DNA from 3 places in the Shewanella goraebulensis genome. Region 2 is predicted to be linked to each of the others. Evidence: predicted binding sites of a transcription regulator. Region 2 holds the regulator's gene; each other region holds the start of a gene.
What was found. The regulator LexA, encoded in region 2, represses DNA repair genes until DNA is damaged. The targets are predictions, from matches to a motif close to TACTGTATNNNNATACAGTA.

Region 1: dinG (ATP-dependent DNA helicase DinG) is a predicted target of LexA. The motif match lies at 2,866-2,885, and genes of this name have one in related genera.
Region 3: QPX86_RS11415 (YebG family protein) is a predicted target of LexA. The motif match lies at 2,464-2,483, and genes of this name have one in related genera.

What each region holds. Positions count from the first base shown of each region.
Region 1 is NZ_CP126972.1:3,034,136-3,038,430, reverse strand. Features, by position in the region: gene QPX86_RS12755 (sulfite exporter TauE/SafE family protein) at 1-731, opposite strand, end outside; gene dinG (ATP-dependent DNA helicase DinG) at 740-2,815, opposite strand; gene QPX86_RS12745 (DNA polymerase II) at 3,007-4,295, shown strand, end outside.
Region 2 is NZ_CP126972.1:4,647,016-4,651,310, forward strand. Features, by position in the region: gene plsB (glycerol-3-phosphate 1-O-acyltransferase PlsB) at 1-1,571, opposite strand, end outside; gene lexA (transcriptional repressor LexA) at 1,989-2,606, shown strand; gene QPX86_RS19595 (cell division inhibitor SulA) at 2,603-3,109, shown strand; gene coxB (cytochrome c oxidase subunit II) at 3,552-4,295, shown strand, end outside.
Region 3 is NZ_CP126972.1:2,714,008-2,718,302, forward strand. Features, by position in the region: gene prc (carboxy terminal-processing peptidase) at 1-752, opposite strand, end outside; gene proQ (RNA chaperone ProQ) at 775-1,410, opposite strand; gene QPX86_RS11410 (GAF domain-containing protein) at 1,680-2,138, opposite strand; gene QPX86_RS11415 (YebG family protein) at 2,159-2,452, opposite strand; gene QPX86_RS11420 (paraquat-inducible protein A) at 2,682-3,311, shown strand; gene QPX86_RS11425 (paraquat-inducible protein A) at 3,418-4,008, shown strand; gene QPX86_RS11430 (MlaD family protein) at 3,995-4,295, shown strand, end outside.

The DNA of each region.
Region 1 (4,295 bases), 1.6 Mb from region 2:
ACAGTAAAGATAAACAGAGGCTTAACAAATGGGACCCCAAATCTAATCGCCGATTTAGCACCAATATACGATCCCGCCATCATACATACGCCCATCCACAGTCCTAAAATCCAGTCTACTTCGCCTAACAAGGCAAAAATAACCAAAGCGGTGACATTACTTACTGACGTCATTACTCGTGCTAATGCGCAACTATTGAGTAAAGGTAATTTGTGTAATCTTATACTCGATACTGTCCAAAAAGCGCCAATCCCTGGTCCTGCAAAACCATCATAGCCGCCGAGTAATACGCCTTGGGCAGCTTGTTTTCGTTTGCAGGGTGAGGTTATAGGTGCAGCTTTGAGGTTTTCCCCCATAGCTTTAGGACTAAATAAGGTATAGATAGCAATACTGATAATGACTAACGGTAAGATTTTTTCAAGCCAAGCTGCATCAATTAAATAAACAAAAATACTGCCTAATATGGCGCCCAAAAAGGTGGTTATAAAAGCCGTCTTCCAAAATCTAAGATTGATTAATTGTTGCTTATAATAGGTGTAGCCAGCTGTGATTGAACCAAAACAAGCTGCTAGTTTGTTGGTTCCTAGTGCTAAATGTGGTGGGATACCCATAGTTAACAGTGCTGGAATAGATAGCAACCCACCACCACCAACTACGGCATCAATAAAACCGGCCACAAGGCCTATAACGGCCAAGATTACCCAGTGGCTTGGATCTAACAATAATTCCAAAAATATACCTATTCTATAACTTTGCGAAAAGGCGGTAGGGCATCGAGGAGTGATTTGCCATAACGCTTGGTAATAAGACGTCTATCCAAAATGGTGACACGACCATAGTCATCTTCTTTACGGAGTAATCTACCACAACTCTGGATTAATTTTCGTGAAGCATCAGGAATAGTTAGCTGCAGAAACGGATTGCCACCTTTACTCTTAATGTATTCTGCATGAGCTTGTTCAACTGGAGACGTTGGTACAGCAAAAGGCAACTTAGTAACAATTAAGTTTGTTAAATAATCTCCAGGTAAATCTAACCCTTCTGAAAAGCTTCCAGTACCGAAGATAATGCTTGGTTTGCCATCATCACATCGCTGTTTATGTTGCTGGAGGATTTGTTGTCTTGGCATTGTGCCTTGGACAAATAGCTGGCCTTTTGGAATTTTACTCATCACTTGATCAGTCACTTTTTCCATTTGCCAATAAGAAGCAAACAAGACGAGTGTCGCCATTTCATCTTCAACAAGAGCGACAATCTGTTCCGCTAATTCATCGGTAAAAGCATCTTCAGTGGGCTCGTTATTCATCTGGGGGATAAATAAGGTGGCATTATTTTCGTAATCAAATGGTGATAGCAATGCTAGAAAGCGGCTGCCGTCATTTAGAGATAACCCAACTTGATGCGCGAAATGATTGAAATTATTTAATGCCCTTAGAGTTGCGCTGCAAAGCACGACCCCCGCAGCTTTTTGCCACAGCATGTGTTCCAACATAAAGCCAACTTCAATAGGAGAAGCACAGAATAAATAATCTTGCTGTTTACCGGTTATTAATTCAGCCCAGCGTGCCATGGGAGCGCCTTTTTTGGAGTCCTCTTTTGCGAGCATTTTCCAAAGTTTTGCAAGGTTTTCTAATCTCTGCAGTATAAAACCTGCTTCTGATAATGCAGCTTCCGATTGATGCTTTGGCAGCTCACCATCTTTGATAGCTTCATTAAGTACACTTTGGATTTTGGTAAATTGCTTAACCGCAAGATTTGATGTTGTTGCTAAGTTTTCTGCTTGTATTAGTAATGACTCTGGAAGTTTGCCATTTTCGAATCGTAAGCGAGTTTCTGGGTTGGCAAAAAGTTTTGGCTGTGTATCGCAAAAGTGAGCCACTTGATTTAGCTGAGTCACTAAATCTCCAATATGATCAAGCATCGCCTGTACTGGTGCAATGATATGAGTCGTCTTAAGTTGGTTTTGCAGTTTTGAGCAGGTTTTAGAGGCTTTCTCTAACCAGTCACTTGCGCCTCTAAGGGTTGCTTGAGCGCTAGAGAAATCTCTGGCAACTGTTGGCAAGTGATGAGCCTCATCGATGACATAAAACATATCTTCTGGTTCAGGGAGGATAACACCGCCACCGAGTTCTAGGTCGGCAAACAATAAACTGTGGTTGACGATTAACACGTCCCAAGTTTCTACATCTTCTCGGGCCTTATGAAACGGACAGTTGTGATGACTCGACATTTGTCTGTGACAAGTGTGTTTGTCGCAACAAATTTGTTGCCATAAAAAATCTGGCAATGGCTGCTTTAATGTATCAATCTCACCATTCCATTTCCCTTCTTGAAAATCTTGATGAATGCCTTTCAATAAATCTATTTGGCTTTGATCTGGTTTTGTTTGCCACATCGCCATTTGTGAGGTGTCTTCCGGGCCTATCATCGCAGCGAGTTTGGCTAGGCAGACATAACGTTGTCTGCCTTTTACTAAGCCGAATTTAAAATCGACACCAGATTGTTGTAAAAAGAAGGGTAAATCTTTATGAAGTAATTGCTCCTGAAGTGCTACTGTCGCCGTTGCAATACAGACCTTTTTCTTACTAGCAAGTGCCAATGGAATGGTGCCTAAAATATAAGAAAGCGACTTACCAATACCAGTTCCGGCCTCACAGACCATAATGCGCCTGTGTTTATCGTAATCACCTGCTAACGTCTTCGAGATTTCTGCAACCATGTAGTTTTGTTCTCTGCGAGAACGAAAGTTTGGCATCGCAGTCGCAATATCTTTATAGATAGTGCGGATCTGAGTTTTGATATGATCCGTTAACATGTATGACCCATTAGCAATCTTTACTTACTAATTCTTTATTGGCTGGTATATGCTGTACATAATAACAGTGATTTTGAATGTTCGGAATAAATAATCGAAGGTTTAGATAAGTCTTATACTTTAAAGGTGGATAATTTGACGTATCTGAGAGTCTCATTTTGGCAGGTAAAAATCATTTGGTTGATGAATAAATGATAATTGCTAGTGAATCACCAGTAAGTTTGCAGTCTAATCTTACTTTAACGTCTGTTAAAGGTAGAGTGTTGACTAGGCATGCTAAGTATCAGCATGGTCGTTTGTTACTGCAATATTTTTTAAAAACGGCTTCAGGTCCTGCGTTAATCGAGATTGAGCAAGCTGAAGTTATTTGTTTTTGCAAACAGTCAGACAGTGCATTTTTACTGCAGCATTTTACTTCAGGCATCCGCATAGAGCCGATAAAACTTAAAAATTTTAGTCATCAACAAGTGTCATGTATTTACCTTAAATCAACCACGGTACAAAAGCAGTTATTGAGGATTGCTAATGATGCAGGCATCGATATCTATGAAGCTGACATTAAAGTGGAGCAACGTTATTTAATCGAACGTTTTATCGCGTTAGATGCTGAATTTATTGCATCTGCGCCACCATTGCAGCAATCGCTGCCTTCATATATAGCGACGAAAGCAAGAAAGGCTGATTTGGATATTCCGTTATCTATGGTTTCACTGGATTTTGAATGTAGCCCGACAGGCGAGCTATATTCTGTGGGTTTATATGGCTCAAAATCTGCACTTGATAATCAATGTGATATATATAAAAAAGTGATAATGGTCGGCAAGCCAACCTTTGATGAAAATAAGCTTGCTGAAAACGAAGACGGTAACTCAAATGCTAAAGCTTATACAAGCTCAAGCGAATATATTCAGTGGGTCGATAACGAAGTTGAATTAATCCATGCGTTAATCCATTGGTTTACTGATTATGACCCTGATGTAATTATTGGTTGGGCTGTGGTGACGTTCGATTTAGCTTTATTATATAAGCGCTGTCAATTACATAGTATTCCTTTGTTGATTGGAAGGGCTAGTACTGAACTTTCATGGAAAGTAGAAGATAAATTCAGGCCTGAAACCTTATCACTTCCGGGCAGAGTTGTGCTCGATGGGATTGATTGGATTAAAGCGGCGTTTTATCAATTCGAACGTTATTCTCTAGAGCATGTGTCTCAGCATCTACTTAATGAAGGTAAAGCAATCGACCATGTTGAAAATCGTGGCCAAGAGATTTGTCACTTATTTGCTAACGATAAACTTGCATTAGCATTCTACAACTTAACTGATTGCCGTCTTGTCTGGGATATTTTTGAAAACACACAACTTCTCGCTTTTGCATTGGAAAGAGCAAAGTTAACAGGACTAGAGTTTGGTCGAGTGGGCGCATCAGTCGCTGCGTTCAATAATTTATACTTACCGCACCTTCATCGCAGTGGTTATGT
Region 2 (4,295 bases):
GCAGCAGCGCTATTAATGTTAGTCATCACTTTATTGGCAAGTGTATTTACCGCTGGGGTTAACCAAGTTGGTTTTTGCTCAGGATCTTGAGCAATTTCTTCGCGCCAATCAGGTGCTTGCTGGTTTAAGAATTGCTGCACGTTAATTGGCTCACCAAAGTTCACATAACCTTGGCCAAAGTTACCTAATTTACGCAGTGCACCAAATACCTGCCATACCGATTCTTTTTGCTTTTTCTTACCGCTTAATTCTTTGTGATAAGTCGATACTTCCATCACGTGATCGTAGCCTAAGTAAACTGGCACCAGCGTTACAGGGCGCTCGATACCTCGTAGTACACTGTTCACTGTCATTGCTAACATGCCAGTTTTAGGCGCAAGCAAACGGCCTGTACGTGAACGACCACCTTCAGTGAAGTACTCAACTGAATAGCCTTTGGCAAATAGTTGATCTAAATACTCTCTGAATACTGCGGTATAAAGCTTATTACCGTTAAAACTACGACGGATAAAGAAGGCACCACCGCGGCGGAACATCGGCCCTGCAGGCCAAAAGTTCAAGTTAATACCAGCCGCAATGTGCGGAGGAACCATCCCTTGATAATAGAGGATATAAGATAGTAATAAGTAATCCATGTGGCTACGATGACATGGCACATAGACAATTTCGTGACCATCATGATGCAGTTTACGAACTTGCTCAGCACTCTTAATGCTAATGCCGCTGTATAACTTGTTCCATAACCAAGTTAAAAAGCGCTCTGCAATACGAATCAGGTTATCTGAGTAGTCAGCTGCGATTTCATCTAAATATTCAATGGCCTTTTCACGCGCCTTTTCTTCAGAAATCTTCTTGTTTGCTGCTTCTTCTTGAATCGCTTTGGTGATCGATTCAGATTTGAGTAACGAGTTAAACATGGCTTGACGGTTAGGCAACTGTGGCCCCGTCATCACTTTACGTTGACGTCGGAAATGCACGCGGGCAACACGAATTAACTTGTGAGCAATGCTGACATCAGTACCGTGTTCATCGGCCATATAACGTAAAGACATGGCATTTGAGAATTGAATAAAGTTATGACGACCTAAAAATAAAATCATTAGCCACTTGCGTAGCCAAGTCGGATTTTCACGCTCAAATACTGCAGCTGTCATGGTGTCATCTTCTTTACCCGGGATACGTCCCCAATAAAGGCTAACTGGCACCAATTGAATATCTAACTGCTTATTCTTTTGGTGTAAGTCGAGTAATTTGGTGAAGTTAGCAACAAACTTCTCGCCACTATGACGTTTGCCAAATAAGGGTTTACGGCCTTCAACACACACAATTCTTGGCGTGTTCAGCCCATCGATGTCCAAACGCTCATAAGGACTAGGTAGATTGTACTTTGCAGTAATTTCATTTAGTGCCGCGATATCACTCAGCGACTCTGTCTTCATGACATAGACCACTGGTTTTTCAGGATCTAGGTTTAAGTCAGCGAACGGATCTTGAGGTACAACAACACTGTGTACCATTAGTTTCTGAATCCAACGCAACGATTTAGCAATGATAGAATCTGGTTTTAGCATGAGTATTCGCATTATCAACAACGATTTATTGCGCATAGGATACCAGAATCTAGGTGGGATTCACTAACCTGCGTATATGTAGTTAACAATTAAGCATCAAACTAAATCCCTTTAAGGCTAATTATATAAGCAAATAAGTCGCTTATTTATACTTATCAAAAGTGAACATCAGTACTGTATAAATATACTGTATCGACAAAAAACCGAATCATTTGTTTATCAATGTTAATTTAATCAAAATAAATCCCCCTCCAACAGCAACAATATAAATAACTGTTTTTAAACAAATTTAAATTTTGCCAATCTGTTAAAAATGAACTTTAATCGGTATCATCCTTAAAATTCATTGGTTAATACTTGCACGACCAAGGATACTGTATATAATGACAGTCACTGTATAAAAAAACAGGAATCAACATGAGACCTTTAACGCCACGACAAGCTGAAATTCTAGAACTAATTAAATGTAATATTGCCGAGACAGGTATGCCACCAACTCGTGCAGAAATTGCCACTAGATTAGGCTTTAAAAGTGCTAATGCTGCTGAAGAGCATTTAAAAGCACTTGCTAAAAAAGGTTGTATCGAAATTATTCCTGGTACTTCACGCGGCATTCGCATGATTCAGGAAGAAGAGGAAGTCGAAGAAGGATTACCGCTTATCGGTCAGGTTGCGGCTGGTGAACCTATCCTCGCAATGGAACATGTTGAACAGTACTTTCAAGTCGATCCTGAAATGTTCAAACCTAATGCTAATTTCTTACTACGCGTTCGTGGCGACAGTATGAAAGATATTGGCATTATTGAAGGTGACTTATTGGCTGTGCACAAAATGCAGCAAGCCAAAAATGGACAAGTTGTCGTAGCTCGTGTTGACGATGATGTCACCGTTAAACGTTTTGAAAAGAAAGGCAATGTTGTTTATCTGCATGCAGAAAATGAACAATATTCGCCGATAAAAGTCGATTTAACTTGCCAGAGTCTCACCATTGAAGGACTTGCTGTTGGCGTTATCCGAAATGGAGGTTGGTTATGAACACATTATTAGGTAATGCACCACGTCACCCTGGCTTGTGGGTAGACATGACATCAGCCACAGCGCCTGTTAAACAAGGTATTGAAACCAAACAAAGTGCTAATCAAGGCATCACTGAGCTAACCCAGTTATGCAGCCAGTTAGCAGTGTTAAGCCAACAAGGCCGTTGGATTGTATTAATTAATCCACCACATATTGGCTATAAGCAAATATTGGCCAATGCCAATGTTCGTATGGATCGAGTATTGCTTGTTCATACCAAAGATGAAGTTGAAACACTTTGGGCAATGGAAAAAGCACTAACAAGTGGTACTTCCAGTGCGGTTATTACATGGACAACACCATTAGATGCTCGCGATAATCGTCGCATTCAGTTAGTCGCTAAAAGTGCTTTGGCACAAGGTGTAATCATTGAAGATGTAAATACTCACTTACATGATGAACATATGAGCGACAATACTTTAGCAGCACCATCACGGTTAAATTTATCTGCTTTCCACTAAACTAATCTCTCTTAAAAAAGCCCTTCATTACTGTGAAGGGCTTTTTTTACGCCTTTTTTCAGCAAATTAGATGATAAAGTGATCTTGATCAATATTTAATCTCCAAGTAATGTAGTTAACAAGAGGCTAACAAATTGTTATCACTCTTGAGTTAGTAAAACGATAAGAAGCTACAAAACGCTGTAAAGATTGTGCTGGTACCATGCGGTATAGAAAGCCTTGAATAAAAAGCGTCAATTTAAGAATTGAAAAGTTCAGTATTAGGTACAAGTGTGGCCACCATAACCCAATAAAATAATCGAGTATTGATACTCGCAGCCACCGTGTACTTTGAAGTGATCAAACTTTTTCGGGAATTAGAGAAGTTTGCATAGAGCAGAGTATTACTGTGTGACTTTTCCTTGTTGTTATTGCAAATCGCAATTGGCAGAGGAGTGGTCTTGTGAAGCGATTGTTGTATGGATTAATGGTGCTGCTATTTGCAGTGCCGCTTGCTGCGGCTGATATGCCGCTTAACATGACACAAGGTGTGACAGAAATCAGTGGTAGGGTTTATGACCTCCATATGATTATTCTATATATCTGTTGTGCGATTGGTGTTGTGGTCTTTGGGATCATGATTTACTCGATGATCTATCACAGAAAATCTAAAGGCGCTAAACCTGCCGATTTTCATGACAGTACCAAGGTTGAAATAGCATGGACTGTCGTGCCATTTATCATCCTTATCGGTATGGCAATTCCTGCCACTAAAACTCTGATAGCTATGGAAGATCCTAGCGATGCAGATTTAACCATTAAAGTTACCGGCTCTCAGTGGAAGTGGCATTACAGCTATTTCAATGAAGACGTCGAGTTCTTCAGTTTGCTTTCAACTCCAGCAGATCAAATCCAAGGTTCTGCTGAAAAAACTGAAACTTACTTGCTAGAAGTTGATAAGCCGCTCGTATTACCAATCAATCGAAAAGTGCGTTTCTTAATGACCAGTGATGACGTTATTCACTCATGGTGGGTGCCTGCTTTTGCGGTTAAAAAAGACGCTAATCCAGGTTTCATTAATGAAGCATGGACACGCATTGATAAAGTTGGCACCTACCGCGGCCAATGTGCTGAGTTGTGCGGAAAAGATCACGGCTTCATGCCTATTGTGGTCGAAGCACTTTCTGAAGCCGATTATGACCAATGG
Region 3 (4,295 bases), 1.9 Mb from region 2:
ACCGCACCAATGCCTTCAAGACTTAGGTTCATTTCCATTTGGAAACGCTCTGCATTACGAGGAGATAAATAACTTGTATGAGGTTCTACTGTACGAGCAAAGGCGTTCATCACACCTTGGAATACATCTTCGCTGTGAGTTTGGCTTAAACGCTTAATGGCATTGTTATAACGCTTACCTAATATTTCGACTGTTTCTTCCCAGTCTTTATCGGCAAGTTTGAGGTTCAATGCATCGTATTTAACACGTTGTCGCCACAACTCATTTAATTCTGCTTCATCTTTAGGCCACGCCGCTTCTTCACGATCAAATTCGTAGGCATCATCCGCTTCAGTGAAGTCAAATTCTTTATCTAATAAAGTCAATGCGTAGGCAAAGCGTTCATAACGACGTTTTTGCAATAAAGAAAACATATTAAAGGCAGGTTCGATATTGCCAGTTTTGACCATATCGTCAAACAGATGCTGATATTGTTTAAAGCTATCAACATCTGCTTGAGTAAGCACGTTACGTCTGAAATCTAACTGTTGTAGATATCGGTCGTAAATCAACTCAGAAAAAGCATCATCAAGCTCAAAGCGATGGTAGTGAGAACGAGTGAATAAATTCGTTACCCTCTTACTCGCAACCTTGTGTTGAGGCTCTTGCTCAAGTTTAGGTAACTCGTTGATTTGAATAGTTGGTGAAATTGCCCAAGCCGAAAAACCGACAAATAAAGTGGCAATCGACGCAGCCAAAGTGAGTTTTCGCATCAACAAGTTACTCCTTAAATGATCACGATAATAAAATATGCTCTGCACGTACTTTAACGACTAAACCAGAATCAAGCTGTACATGGACATCTTCTTTCTTGATATCAGTGATAACGCCAGCAACAGGATTTTGTCCTAACTTGACACTAACACGTTGTTTTTGTTTAAGCTCGTCAAATTTTGCAGCAACATAATTAACTTTTGGTGCAGCAGGCTTTTTAGCCTTCGCAGGACGGTCTTTCTTAACAGGAGCTGCTTTTGAAGAAGGTGCTTTTTTAGCTGTCTTCTTAGGGTTTGCTTTAGCTGCTTGCGCTTGACGCTTAGCTTTGGCTTTTTCTTGACCTTCTTTTAAGGTCTGCTGAGCATGATCGATATGCTCTTGTTCAAGTTCACCACAGTCTTGGCCATCAAGATCAATACGTTGAACACCGGTTTTAACACCTTTAAGGTAACGCCAGCTACTTGTATAACGTCTAAGTGCAACACGTAATTGTGTTTTACTTACTTTAGAATCTTCAGCCAACCTTTCAGCTAAATCTTGAAACAACCCAATTTTTAATGGCTTAGTTTCACCTTCTGCTATAAAGCATAAAGGAAATGTTTCATATAAATACGCTAAAACTGCGTTGGTGTCGGTCAACTTGTCTGTTGATTCCATTTTTACTTCCACGTTATATAAGGGGACTGGTTTATAGCTATCTTAGCTAGTTACAGTCGTTTATCTTTCGTTAAACAGAGTCTTGCTTAACGTTCAAATTAGCATTTCCTACATGATTGCTAAAGCAATTGAAACATGCCTTAACAAATTAACTTACTTACCTGCATATTTACAGTAAATAAATTTTGAACATAGTAATGCGTGCAGCTCAGTATTATAAAGCTCGTGTCAGCGATTGCGACCTGCAATTTGGCTTATTTGGTCGCAAATTAAGCAAATAAGCAAGATTCGAAGCTTTTAACTAAGTTTTCTAGGCCTTTTTGATCATCTTTATCAAAACGATTCAAAGAAGGACTATCAATATCTAACACTGCGATCACATCTTTACCATGATGCACAGGTACTACAATTTCAGAATTACTGGCTGCATCACATGCAATATGACCTTCAAATTGATGTACATCTTCAACAAGTTGAGTTTGATCTAATGCCGCAGCTGTACCGCAAACACCTTTTCCAATAATAATACGAGTACAGGCCACTTTACCTTGAAATGGACCCAGCACTAATTGGTCATTACGTTTAATGTAAAAGCCAACCCAATTAATATCGTCTAAATTATCATTCAACAACGCTGAAAAGTTTGCCATACCTGCAATAAGGTCGTCTTCGCCGTCCATTAAAGCCAGTACTTGTCGATTTAAGGTGTCATATAATTCAGCTTTCATTCTACTTCCTAACAATTATTTTATTCTGCTGCCGTTTTTTTAGTGGCTTTTTTTGTCGCAGGTTTTGCCGCTGCCGGTTTTGCCTTTACGACGCCTTTGAGTAAATTTGCGAGTTCATCTTTATTAGATGCAAGATAAAATGCAAGTTTCTCAACACTATTTTCGTCAATTTTTAACTCAGCGCTAGTAATAAAAGGAACTAAGTTATCTGCAATGTCGAGCATTTTGTCATAGGCATCGGCTTCTTTTTTAGATGTGAACGTCATCTTTTCCACCCCTTCTCTGACCACGACAAACTTTGTAATTACCGCCATGATTAACCTCTTACTGTTTTTATATACAGTGCATAGAGTGTCATAGAACTAACTTCTGATGCAAGTATTCTGATTATTCTGGTATTATCTCATTTCATTGTAACTCGAATCCGGACAGATAAACTCAGATTGAGCTCATATTTAAGGCAATATAGCCGTTAAAACATGTCTCAAATTGCATCAGGAGTTAGCTGCTCACATTTACTAAATGGATGGTTTTAGTTTTTATATGCCAAAAAGTTTAGATCAAGACACCATTATATTGTGCCGTTCTTGTGATTTAGCTGTACAACGTCGTGCTCTGCCCTCTAATGTTCGGGCATTATGTCCTCGTTGTCACACGGCACTTTACGACGTACCCTATTGCTCGGTTAATGGCATGCTTGCTTTATGTATTGCCGCTATACTTTTTTATATCCCAGCCAACTTTCTACCTGTTTTAGAAATTCATTTTTTAGGCAGTATTAGGGCAACGACCGTTTATGAGAGTGCTGTTGCGGTTTGGGTACAAGGTTATTGGATTGTGGCAGTTGCAGTTATTGCTGCAGCAGTGATTGCCCCTGGGCTATTAATCTTGTCGATATTGTTACAAATCATAATTGTTAAGCGCCGCCTGCATTCTGACTTTTGGCAACAAACCTATCGCAGGTTACTAAAAAACCATGGGCTACTTTCACAACTATCAATGCTAGAAATTTATGTAATTTCATTCTTAGTGGCTGCATTTAATTTATCCGATTTTTCAGATATTTATCTAGGCATGGGCACATTTTGTTTTGGAATGCTATTTCTGGTGATTTTATTTTTACAGCGTGAATACAATTTAGAACATATGTGGAGAATGGTTCATGAAGAATAATTCGACACAAACGACTGAAAGCAATTTAGCTGAAACTCATCTGACAGAGAACCTTTTGCCCAAAGAGCATGCTTTTAACACTGCTAAGCAAGGCAAAGAAATTGGCATGACACTTTGTGGTACCTGTCGTAATATTAATGCCATTTCAGATGCACGATGCAGTCGCTGTTACTCAAAAATACAACCCAGAAATGAACAAAGTTTACAGCAGAGTTGGGCGTTACTCATCACTGCTGCCATATTATTAATACCTGCCAATATTTATCCCATCACAATGCTGACTAACCAAGGCAAAGTGACATATGACACTATTTTTACTGGTATTGTACATCTGGTGCATTCAGATATGATCCCAATTGCTATTATTGTGTTTACAGCCAGTATATTAGTGCCTTGGTTAAAGATTGCGGGCTTAGCCATTTACTTAACCGCAATAAGTTTCAATTTACCTATTTCTAAAAAGAAGCTCATGGTTGGTTTCCATATTATCGAGTGGATTGGACGATGGTCTATGCTTGATTTATTCGTTATTGCGCTAACTGTTGCTGTAGTGAATATGGGACAACTTCTTGATGCAAAACCTGCACCTGCCGCTACAGCGTTCGCGCTAGTCATACTATTGACTCAATTAGCTGCAAAGGTACTTGATACACGTTTACTTTGGGATCGCTTGGAAAAAAACAATGACACGAATTGAATCACCAAAAGTCGTTAAAAAGAAACTCTTCTCACCTATTTGGTTACTGCCTATTGTGGCACTTGCTCTAGGCGCTTGGCTTGGAGTTAAAAGTATCAAAGAATCAGGAATCGAAATACAAGTTCATTTCCCAAGTGCTATTGGCATCGATATCGGAAAAACCCTTGTCAAATACCAAGGATTAACAGTTGGTAAAGTAACAGATATTAGCCTTGATAAAGATTTATCAGGGGTGAATGTTAAAATCGTCATGGATTATCGTTCGGACCCGTTCCTTAATAAAAACA